One region of the Streptomyces sp. NPDC006655 genome, then DNA from elsewhere that is predicted to be linked to it. Evidence: riboswitches for the same ligand, from Rfam matches in the RefSeq annotation. Region 1 holds a riboswitch; each other region holds the start of a gene.

Region 1 (3,267 bases):
AGATGGCCACGGCGAGGTAGTGGTTGGGGTTCATCAGACCGGCGTCGCGGGTGACGATGCCGTGCCGGTCCGCGTCGGCGTCGTTGCCGGTGGCCACCCGGTACTGGTCCCGTTTCTCGATCAGCGAGGCCATCGCGTACGGCGAGGAGCAGTCCATCCGGATCTTGCCGTCCCAGTCCAGCGTCATGAACCGCCAGGTGGGGTCGGTGTGCGGGTTGACCACGGTGAGGTCGAGGCCGTGCCGTTCGGCGATCCGGCCCCAGTAGGCGACGGAGGCCCCGCCGAGCGGGTCGGCGCCGATGCGCAGCTCGGAGGCCCGGACCGCGTCGAGGTCGAGGACGCTGGGCAGGTCGTCGACGTAGACGCCCATGAAGTCGTACCGGCCGGTGGTGTCCGCGGCGAGCGCACGCTCGTACGGCACGCGCCGTACGTCCTTCAGGCCGCCCGCGATGATCTGGTTGGCGCGGTCCTGGATCCAGGAGGTGGCGTCGGAGGCGGCGGGGCCGCCGCTGGGCGGGTTGTACTTGAAGCCGCCGTCGGCGGGCGGGTTGTGCGAGGGGGTGACCACGACGCCGTCCGCGAGACCGGTGGTACGGCCCCGGTTGTGGGTGAGGATGGCGTGCGAGACGGCCGGGGTGGGCGTGTAGCCGTCGGCGCTGTCGATCAGGACGGTCACGCCGTTGGCGGCGAACACCTCCAGGGCGGTGACCTTGGCGGGTTCGGACAGGGCGTGGGTGTCGGCGCCCAGGAAGAGGGGTCCGTCGGTGCCCTGGCCGCTCCGGTACTCGCAGATGGCCTGGCTGGTGGCCGCGATGTGGTCCTCGTTGAAGGCGGTCGTCAGCGACGACCCGCGGTGTCCCGAGGTGCCGAACGCCACCCGCTGGGCGGGGTCGGACGGGTCGGGGTGCAGCGCGTAGTAGGCCGTGACCAGCCGGGCCACGTCGACGAGGTCCTCCGGAGCCGCCGGCCGGCCCGCTCGCTCATGCGGCATGAGTCCATTCCTCCGCTGTCGTTGCTCGATCACTCACCGCCCATCTTCCCTTGTCAGCGGCGACACACACGAGTGCGGGGCCGTTTCGGCGCCGGCCGGTGCGCCGAACGCGCGAGGGCCTCCGGACGGTGCCGGAGGCCCTCGCGTCCCGTGGGTCGGTCAGTGCGCGGCGGGCACGGAACGCCGGACGGCCGTGGCCTTCGCGGGCTTCGGGTTGAGCTGCCGCTCGGCCAGCTCGCCGAACAGCAGGCCGAATCCGCTCCACAGCACCACCTGGATGGCGAGCGCCGAGAGCCGGAACCGCCACAGCAGGGTGGCCGGGAAGTCCTTCGGGACCTCGTTGACCACCGGCAGGAACTGGTACGCGAGCCCGATCACGACGGCGAACGCGGTCACCGCGGCCACGGTCGCCCACCAGGTGCCGAGGCTCGCCCGCAGGCGCTTGCCGAGGAGGGTGGCGGCGACCGCCAGCAACACGCTGAGCAGCATCATCAGGAAGTACAGCGTGGTGCGCTTGCCGATGGTGTCCGCTGCGCCCACCGACGGCGGGTTGGCCGGGTACTTCAGGAACGGCACCACGTACACGGTGAGCAGCGCGCAGCCGGACAGCAGCAGGGCGGTCGCCCGCGGACCGAACCGGCCGACGCGGCCGAGGGCGAAGCAGTAGGCGAGGGCCGCGATGCCGCCGAAGGCGACCCCGTACACCAGGACACCGGTGGCGAGGCCCGCGGTGGACTGGAGGGAGCGGGAGACGACGGCCATCTCGTGCTCGTGCGCGTGGGCGTCCTCGAAGCTGATCGCCTTGTCGACGTCGGGCTCGCCGAGGAGGTAGGCGACCACCAGGGCGAGCAGGCCGGCGGCGAGACCGGCGAGCATGCCCCGCACCAGGAGGTTTCGTACCGTTGCGGAATTCATGGGTTGAACGGCGTCCCTCGCGTCAGTGGCAGGGGAAGCCGAGCAGGTGGCGGGCGTCGTGCACCCACTCGTGGACGTCCGTGCCGCTGAACACGGAGGTGGCGCCCTGCTCGGCGCCGACGAAGTAGAGCAGGACCAGCATCAGGATGCCGAAGAAGACCGCCCAGGGGGCTATCGCGGACAGCGGCAGCTTGGCGGGGACGACGGGGGTGGTGGCGGTCGGCTGGGCGACGGTCTGCGCCATGGCAGAACCTCCTCTGGGAGTTCGCGTCCCATCTCGGTGGTGCACAGGACGACAGCCACGGGTCTGACTCGCAAGGGCCCGAGAGCTCTTGCATACAGTGGCGCGACCGTGCCGGATTCCCACCGGCTTCCGTCTCGCCGTCGTCGATACCGGACAGACCGTACCGCGTGCCGGAGGTCCGGCCAAGACCGCCTCACCGGGCGTGATCTTCCTCTCGCGCCCGGTGCGCGGTGGACGGGCGGGACCGGCCGCCGCCCGCCGCGGTCCCGTCGGCGGCCTTTCAGGGCCGGGCCAGGCCCAGTTCGCGGGCGCCGAGCGGCGCGAAGAAGCGGTCGACGTCGGCCTCGGCGACCTCGTCGAGGGTGGCCGGGGACCAGCGGGGGGCGCGGTCCTTGTCGACGACCTGGGCGCGAATGCCCTCCACCAGGTCAGGGGTGGTCAGGGTGGCGCAGGAGACGCGGTACTCCTGGTCCAGCACCTGCTCCAGGGTGTCCAGTCGCCGGGCGCCGCGAACTGCCCGGAGGGTGACCTTGAGGGCCGTCGGGGACCTGCCGAGCAGGGTGTGCGCCGTCTCCTTCGCCGTCGCGTCGCCGTGTGCGAGCAGCCGGCGGACAATCTCCTCGACGGTGTCGGCGGCGTAGCAGGCGTCGATCCAGCTCCGGTGACCGGCCAGTTCCCCTTCGGTCGCGGGCCGTGCGTGGCGGGCGACCGCCTCGGGGACGGGCAGTTCGGCGAGGTCGGCGACGAACGCCCGGAGCGCGCCGGACGGCAGGTGGTGGTCGGCGAGTCCGCACAGCACGGCGTCGGCGGCGCCGATCCCGGCCCCGGTCAGGGCGAGATGGGTGCCCAGTTCGCCGGGGGCCCGGCTGAGCAGGTACGTGCCGCCCACGTCGGGGACGAAGCCGATGCCGGTCTCCGGCATGGCGATCCGGGACCGCTCCGTGACGATCCGGACCCCGCCGTGCGCGGAGATCCCCACCCCGCCGCCCATGACGATGCCGTCCATGACGGCGACGTACGGCTTGGGGTAGCGGGCGATCCGGGCGTTGAGGTGGTACTCGTCGCGCCAGAACGCGGCCGCGGCGGTGCCGTCGCCGTCGTGGGCGTCGTCGTGGAC
Region 2 (3,267 bases), on a different contig from region 1:
CCAGAACAGGACGCCCCGGGTGGTCTCGGCGTCCGCTGAGGTCAGGACGGTGAACGAGGTCAGCGCGGAGAACAGCTGCATGACCGCCACTCCTGACAGCACGACCCGGTCGGTGCCGCCGCCGAGGGTGTGGCTGAGCAGCAGCACCAGGGCGAAGGAGAGCAGCGCGCCGAGGAAGGCGCCTGCCGACAGGGAGATCACTCCGCCGCCGACGCCCAGCACGACCACGGCGACCGCTCCCGTGGACGCGCCGGAGGACACGCCGAGCACGAAGGGGTCGGCGAGCGGATTGCGCAGCAGGGACTGCATCACCGCCCCGCACACGGCGAGCCCGGCACCGCACACGGCGGCGAGCAGCGTGCGCGGCATCCGCAGGTTCCACACGATGCCGTCCCGCAGCGGCGCCAACGTGCTCTCGCCGAGGCCGAGATGGGCCGCGACGGACGCCCAGACGTCTGCCGTGGAGATGTCGGCGGGACCGATCGTCACAGCCACGGCGATCGACGCGAGCAGCGCGGCCAGTCCGCCACCGGTCACCAGCAGGGCACGCACGCTCACTTGGCGAGCCCGAAGTCGCGCAGACCGGCTGCGACCTTCTCGATCCCCTCGATGGTGCGGATGGACGGGTTCATCGCCTGTCCGCTCAGCAGGACGTACCACTTCTTCTTGACGGCGGTCAGGTTGCGGGTGGCGGCGTTGGTCTCCAGGAAGCGGATCTTGGCGGCGGCGGTCTCCGCGGTCTGCTGCCTGCGGGTCAGGTCGCCGATCACGATCACATCGGGGTCGCGGTCGGCGACCGTCTCCCAGCTGCTCTGGGGCCATTCGTCGTGGGTGTCGGCGAAGGCGTTCTTCGCGCCGACCGCACGGGTGATGGCGCCCGGTGCGCCGCAGCAGCCGGCGAGGTAGGGCGACCGGGAGTTGGCGAACCAGTACATGAGCGAGACGTCGGAGCCGTTGAGCCCGGCGGTGGCCGTGCCGACCCGCTTCTTCAGGGATGCGACCAGCTTCTCGCCCCGCGCCTCCACGCCGAACGCCCGTGCCAGGTCACGTATCTCGCCGTACACGACATCGAGCGTGAGCGGCTCGCTGCGTGATCCGTCGCCGCCGCTGTCGTTGTCCTTGCCCGAGCAGTCGGACGGCGAGACATACGTGGGCACGCCCAGCTTCTCGAACTGCGCGCGGGTGGCGACCCCGCCCTTGCCCAGGGTGGAGACGAACGAGGCGGTGACGAGGTCGGGTTCGGCGTCCAGGACCTTCTCGAAGGAGGGCGCGTTGTCGGCGAGGCGCGGCACGGAAGCGTTCGCCTTCTCCAGGCCCTTCATCACCGGGTCGGTCCACGTGGCCGTACCGGCAATGCGGTCGGCGAGGCCGAGGGAGAGCAGGATCTCGGTGCTGCCCTGGTTGAGGGACACGGCCCGCTTCGGCGCCGCTGTCAGGGTGACCTTCTGGCCGCAGTCGTCGAGGGTCACCGGGTACCCGGCGGCCGCGGTCTTCGCCGACTTCGCGCTGTCGGCACCGGAGGAGCCGCAGGCGGTGAGCAGCAGGGAGGACGTGAGGAGAAACACCGGAGTGCGGATGAGGGCGGGGGCGCGGAGCACGGGCATGCCTCTGGGGTCGGGGCTCGTACGCGGAGCCTGGCCTACGGACGTCCCTCCACGCCGAAGCGCGGAGGTGCCAGCAGGTCTTCGGACTCGGGTTCGTCCGGACGGGACGCCTTCCCGGTCTCCCAGTGGCGTTGCGTGCCCCGCCCGTCCCCCTCACCGCTGCGCGTCAGTTCCGGGTTCGCACCGGATTCCCTGGCCTCGGATGTGGCTCGACTGGCCCGCTGAGGCTATCAAGTCCGTCGTACGGTCACGTCGTGCGTGCGGTCATGCGAGCCATGCGGACTCCTTGTGACGGAGGCGCGGGGAGGCGTCCGAGTGGCCCGTGGCAGCCGGTGTGCCCGTGGTGCCGGGTACGGCCGAGTGCCCCAGGTGCCGGTGCACGAAGTGGATGGCCATCGCGCCCTCACCGGCCGCGGAGGCCACCCGCTTCACCGAGCCGCTGCGGACGTCCCCCACCGCGAAGACCCCGGGCAGGCTGGTCTCGAGGGTCATGCACGGGCGCCCGCGGCCGTGCCACACCTCGGGAGAGGTGCAGGCTTCCTGGGCCTCCGGCCCGGTGAGGACGAAGCCGCGGGAGTCGACGGCGACGGTGCCGGCGAGCCACTCGGTGTGAGGTTCGGCGCCGGTGAAGACGAACAGGCTCCGCGCCGCGAGGCGGCGGTGCACGCCCGTGCGGTTGTCGACCACGTCGAGCTCCTCCAGCACCTCCTGGCCGATGACCTCGGTGACCTCGGTGTGCAGCATGACCTCCACCCGCGGATGGCGCTCGACCTGGTCGATGAGGTAGCGGGACATGTTGGCCTCCAGGCTCGCTCCTCGGACCAGCAGGTGCACCTTCGGCGCGTACCCGGCGAGGAACAGCACCGCCTGGCCCGCCGAGTTGCCTCCGCCGACGACGGCCACCGGGTCGGCGCGGCACTGCTGGGCCTCGTAGACGGTCGCCGAGTAGTGCACGCTCGTTCCCTCCAGGCGTTCGATGCCGGGCACCCGGAGCCGGCGGTAACGGGCACCCATGGCCAGGACGACGGCGCGGGCGGCGATCTCGCTGCCGTCGGCGAACGCCACGACGTAGTGGTCGTCGTCCTTGCGGTGCAGACCGGTCGCCTCCAGTGGAAGGCTGATCCCGGCGCCGAATTTCTCGGCCTGGAGCACTGCGCGTTCGGTGAGTTCGGCGCCGGAGATGCCGGACGGGAAGCCGAGCAGGTTCTCGATGCGGGACGACGTGCCGGCCTGGCCTCCGGTGGCCATCGCCTCCGCCACCGTGGTGCTCAGACCTTCGGAGGCGGCGTACACCGCGGCAGCGAGGCCGGCAGGTCCGGAGCCCACGATGAGGACGTCGCCGTGTCGGCTTCCGGCGGGCAGGGACGGCAGGCCGATGAGCCGGGCCAGTTCCGCGTTGCTCGGGTTGCGCAACAAGGTGGTGTCCCGCCAGATGACGAGTGGTGTCTCCGCCGGACCGACGCCGAAGCGGCGCAGCAGTTCCTCGGCCTCCTCGTCGGTCTCCAGGTCGATCCAGCGGTGCGGCAGCCGGTTGCGGACGGCGAACTCGCGCAGCCGTCTGGTGTCGGGCGAGTAGCGAGAGCCGATGATGCGGAAGCCGGCGCCCTGTCCGACGAGCAGCGCGCGACGGCACAGACAGGCGCGCAGCACGAGGTCCCCGATG
Region 3 (3,267 bases), on a different contig from region 1:
CGGGCTCCAGCAGGGAGACGTCGCCCCGGAACTTGTTGACGAGGAACCCCGCGACGAGTTCCTGGTCCTCCGGCGAGAGCAGCGCGACCGTCCCGAAGAAGGAGGCGAAGACACCCCCGCGGTCGATGTCGCCGACCACCAGCACGGGCAGCCGCGCGTTGCGCGCGATCCCCATGTTCACGATGTCGGTCCGGCGCAGGTTGATCTCCGCCGGACTGCCCGCCCCCTCACAGATCACCGCGTCATACGTGCCCCGCAACTCGGCAAGGCAGTCGAGCACGGTCCCGAGCAGCTTCTGCTGCCGCCCGCCGTGATACCCCCGCGCGCTCAGCTCGCCGACCGGCTTGCCGAGCAGCACCACCTGACTGCTCCGCTCGCCACCGGGCTTGAGCAGCACGGGGTTCATCAGCGCGGTCGGCTCGATCCGGCAGGCCTGCGCCTGCATGGCCTGCGCCCGCCCGATCTCGGCGCCCTCGCGGGTGACGAAGGAGTTCAGGGACATGTTCTGCGCCTTGAACGGCGCGACCTTGACGCCCTGTCGTACGAGCCACCGGCAGACACCGGCGGTGACGACACTCTTGCCCGCGTCGGAGGTGGTCCCGGCCACCAGCAGCCCGCCGCCGTTCACCAGGAACCCCCCGCGCGCCTCGCGACCCGTCCACGCAGCAGGGCCGCGGCCGCGCTCGCCCCCAGCGCCAGCCAGCCCACGCGCCGTGACAGCCGCACGGCCCGCTCGATGTCCCCGGTCACCACGCTTCGCCCCTCCCCGTTCAGCACCGGCCGGTGCTCGACCCGCCCCCCGTACGACAACGTCCCCCCGAGCCGCACCCCCAACGCCCCCGCGAACGACGCCTCCACGGGCCCCGCGTTGGGACTGGGATGCTTCGCCGCGTCGGCCCGCCAGGCCCGCACCGCGCCCCTGGGGTCGCTCCCGGCCACGGCGGCGAGTACGGCGGTGAGCCGTGCCCCCGGCCATCCGGCCACGTCGTCCAGCCGCGCCGAGGCCCATCCGTACCGCAGGTGGCGGGCCGACCTGTGGCCGACCATCGCGTCCAGGGTGTTGACGGCCCGGAACCCGAGCAGCCCCGGCACTCCGCCCAGCGCCCCCCACACCAGCGCGCCGACCACCGCGTCGCTGGTGTTCTCGGCGACGGACTCCACGACCGCCCGCGCGATCCCGTCGGCGTCCAGGGCCTGCGGATCCCGCCCGCACAGATGGGGCAACCGGGCCCGGGCCGCCTCGACGTCCCCCGCCTCGAGGGCCCGTCCGACGGCCCGCGCCTCACGCGCGAGGGACGTGCCCCCGACGACGGCCCAGGTGGCGGCAGCGGTGAGCGCGACGGACGCGGTGGTGGACGGCCGTACCACCCGCTGGGCCACGGCACCCAGCGTCACGGCGCCGCCCGCGCACACGGCGGTGTGCAGCGCGCCCCAGCCACGGTGGTCCCGCCACAGCACCCGCTCCACGGCCCCGGCCGCCCGCCCGAACGCGGCGACCGGATGCCCCCGGCGCGGATCGCCGAGCAGCAGATCACCGACAAGGCCGGCGGCGGCGCCGTACGCGAAGACGCGATCGGCACCCATCGGCTCAGCCGGCCGCGGGGTCGGGGACGAGCCGGTTACTGCACCTCGGTCGGCAGCCGCGCATGGCGATATGTCCTCACTCAGGGTGTCCACGCCCTGGTTCGACGAGACCGGCGGTGAGAGTTCCTGGCTCCCGGGAATGGCTACCCCGGTGACAGTGGCGGGACCGCGCCGGATTCACACCGGCTTCCTCTCTTGCCGCCGTACATGGCTCCGGCAGTCCACCACGCCCCCGGAAGACCCGTCAACTTGCCGTTGACCTGCGCGGGGAGTGTGTGGGAAGGCCCACACCGGTGGCCCGGTGGGGCTCCCGGGGCAGACGGAAGGCTCCGCCGCGAACGGATCGGGGCGGAGCCTGGCGGCCTCGGGTCGGGCCGCTGTCGTGATCGGTGCGGATCGGTGCGGTCGCGGCTCAGGCCTTCGCCACGATCAGGTGGATGCCGTACGCCACGGCCGCGGTGCAGGCCGCGAAGCAGAGGCAGGCGGCGGTCGCGGCCAGGGTCGCGGAGTTGCCCTGCGCGGTGGCTCGTTCGCGGGCGGAGAGGCCCTTGATGCCGAGGGTGAAGAGGGTCACGAGACCCACGGTGGCCACGAGGCTGACGCCGAAGACGGAGCCGATGGCTGCCCAGTCGATGTTCATGTCGGGTTGTGTTCCTCGGGGTCAGACGGTGGCGGCCGGGTCGGTCGCGGGAGCGGCGGGGGAGGGGATGGTGGCGGTGAGGCCCTCGGTCACCGTGCCCGCGGGCGGCGGGGTGACGGCGGCGATCGCCGTGGTCACGACCCCGGCCGGCTCCTCGGTGCCGACGACGTTGCCGCTGTCCACGACCTCGCGGCGGGAGAGCTTCCAGATCGCGGCGCTCGCGGCCACCAGGAAGACGGCGACGGCGGCCGTGCCCCCGTCACCGAGGTCCGTCACGGACTCGGCGAGCGCGCCGACCAGCGCGGCGGCCGGGAGGGTGAGCACCCAGGCGACGACCATGCGGGTCGCGGTGGACCAGCGGACGGTGCCGCCCTTGCGGCCCAGACCTGCGCCCATCACGGAACCGGAGACGACGTGCGTGGTGGAGAGGGAGAAGCCGAGGTGGGAGGAGGCCAGGATGGCGGTGGCCGCGCTGGTCTGGGCGGCGAAGCCCTGCTGCGGCTGGAGGTCCGTCAGGCCCGTGCCCATGGTGCGGATGATCCGCCAGCCGCCGATGTAGGTGCCGAGCGCGATGGCGAGGCCGGCGGAGAGGATGACCCAGGTGGGAGGGTTGGAGCCGGGGGCGATGGAACCGCCCGCGACGAGCGCGAGGGTGATGATGCCCATCGTCTTCTGCGCGTCGTTGGTGCCGTGGGCGAGCGAGACCAGGCCGGCGGAGGCGATCTGGCCGGCGCGGTAGCCCTTGCGGGTGGCCTCGTCCTCGGCGTTCTTCGAGAGCGTGTAGGACAGCCGGGTGGAGAGCAGTGCCGCGAGGCCCGCGACCACGGGGGCGGCGACCGCCGGGAGCAGGACCTTGGTGACGAGGACGTCGCCGTGGACCGCGCCGAAGCCGGCCGAGGCGACGGTGGCGCCGATCAGACCGCCCATGAGGGCGTGCGAGGAACTGGAGGGCAGACCCACCAGCCAGGTCACCAGGTTCCAGAGGATCGCGCCGACCAGGGCGGCGAAGATGACCTCGGGACGGATGCCGTTCTCGTCGACGA

The links. Region 1 has a riboswitch for cobalamin ahead of AB0958_RS13770 (CbtB-domain containing protein). Riboswitches for the same ligand answer to the same signal wherever they lie in the genome.
Region 2: linked by a shared signal. The riboswitch ahead of AB0958_RS11115 (ABC transporter substrate-binding protein) and the one ahead of AB0958_RS13770 (CbtB-domain containing protein) in region 1 are both predicted to bind cobalamin.
Region 3: linked by a shared signal. The riboswitch ahead of AB0958_RS21410 (cobalamin biosynthesis protein) and the one ahead of AB0958_RS13770 (CbtB-domain containing protein) in region 1 are both predicted to bind cobalamin.

Annotation. Positions count from the first base shown of each region.
Region 1 is NZ_JBEYJU010000019.1:6,272-9,538, forward strand. Features, by position in the region: gene pgm (phosphoglucomutase (alpha-D-glucose-1,6-bisphosphate-dependent)) at 1-991, opposite strand, end outside; gene AB0958_RS13765 (CbtA family protein) at 1,151-1,906, opposite strand; gene AB0958_RS13770 (CbtB-domain containing protein) at 1,929-2,150, opposite strand; cobalamin riboswitch at 2,187-2,327, opposite strand; gene AB0958_RS13775 (enoyl-CoA hydratase/isomerase family protein) at 2,431-3,267, opposite strand, start outside.
Region 2 is NZ_JBEYJU010000014.1:45,091-48,357, reverse strand. Features, by position in the region: gene AB0958_RS11120 (iron chelate uptake ABC transporter family permease subunit) at 1-558, opposite strand, end outside; gene AB0958_RS11115 (ABC transporter substrate-binding protein) at 555-1,604, opposite strand; cobalamin riboswitch at 1,659-1,837, opposite strand; gene AB0958_RS11110 (FAD-dependent oxidoreductase) at 1,869-3,267, opposite strand, start outside.
Region 3 is NZ_JBEYJU010000035.1:31,534-34,800, forward strand. Features, by position in the region: gene AB0958_RS21405 (cobyric acid synthase) at 1-628, opposite strand, end outside; gene AB0958_RS21410 (cobalamin biosynthesis protein) at 625-1,584, opposite strand; cobalamin riboswitch at 1,684-1,826, opposite strand; gene AB0958_RS21415 (hypothetical protein) at 1,997-2,224, opposite strand; gene AB0958_RS21420 (inorganic phosphate transporter) at 2,246-3,267, opposite strand, start outside.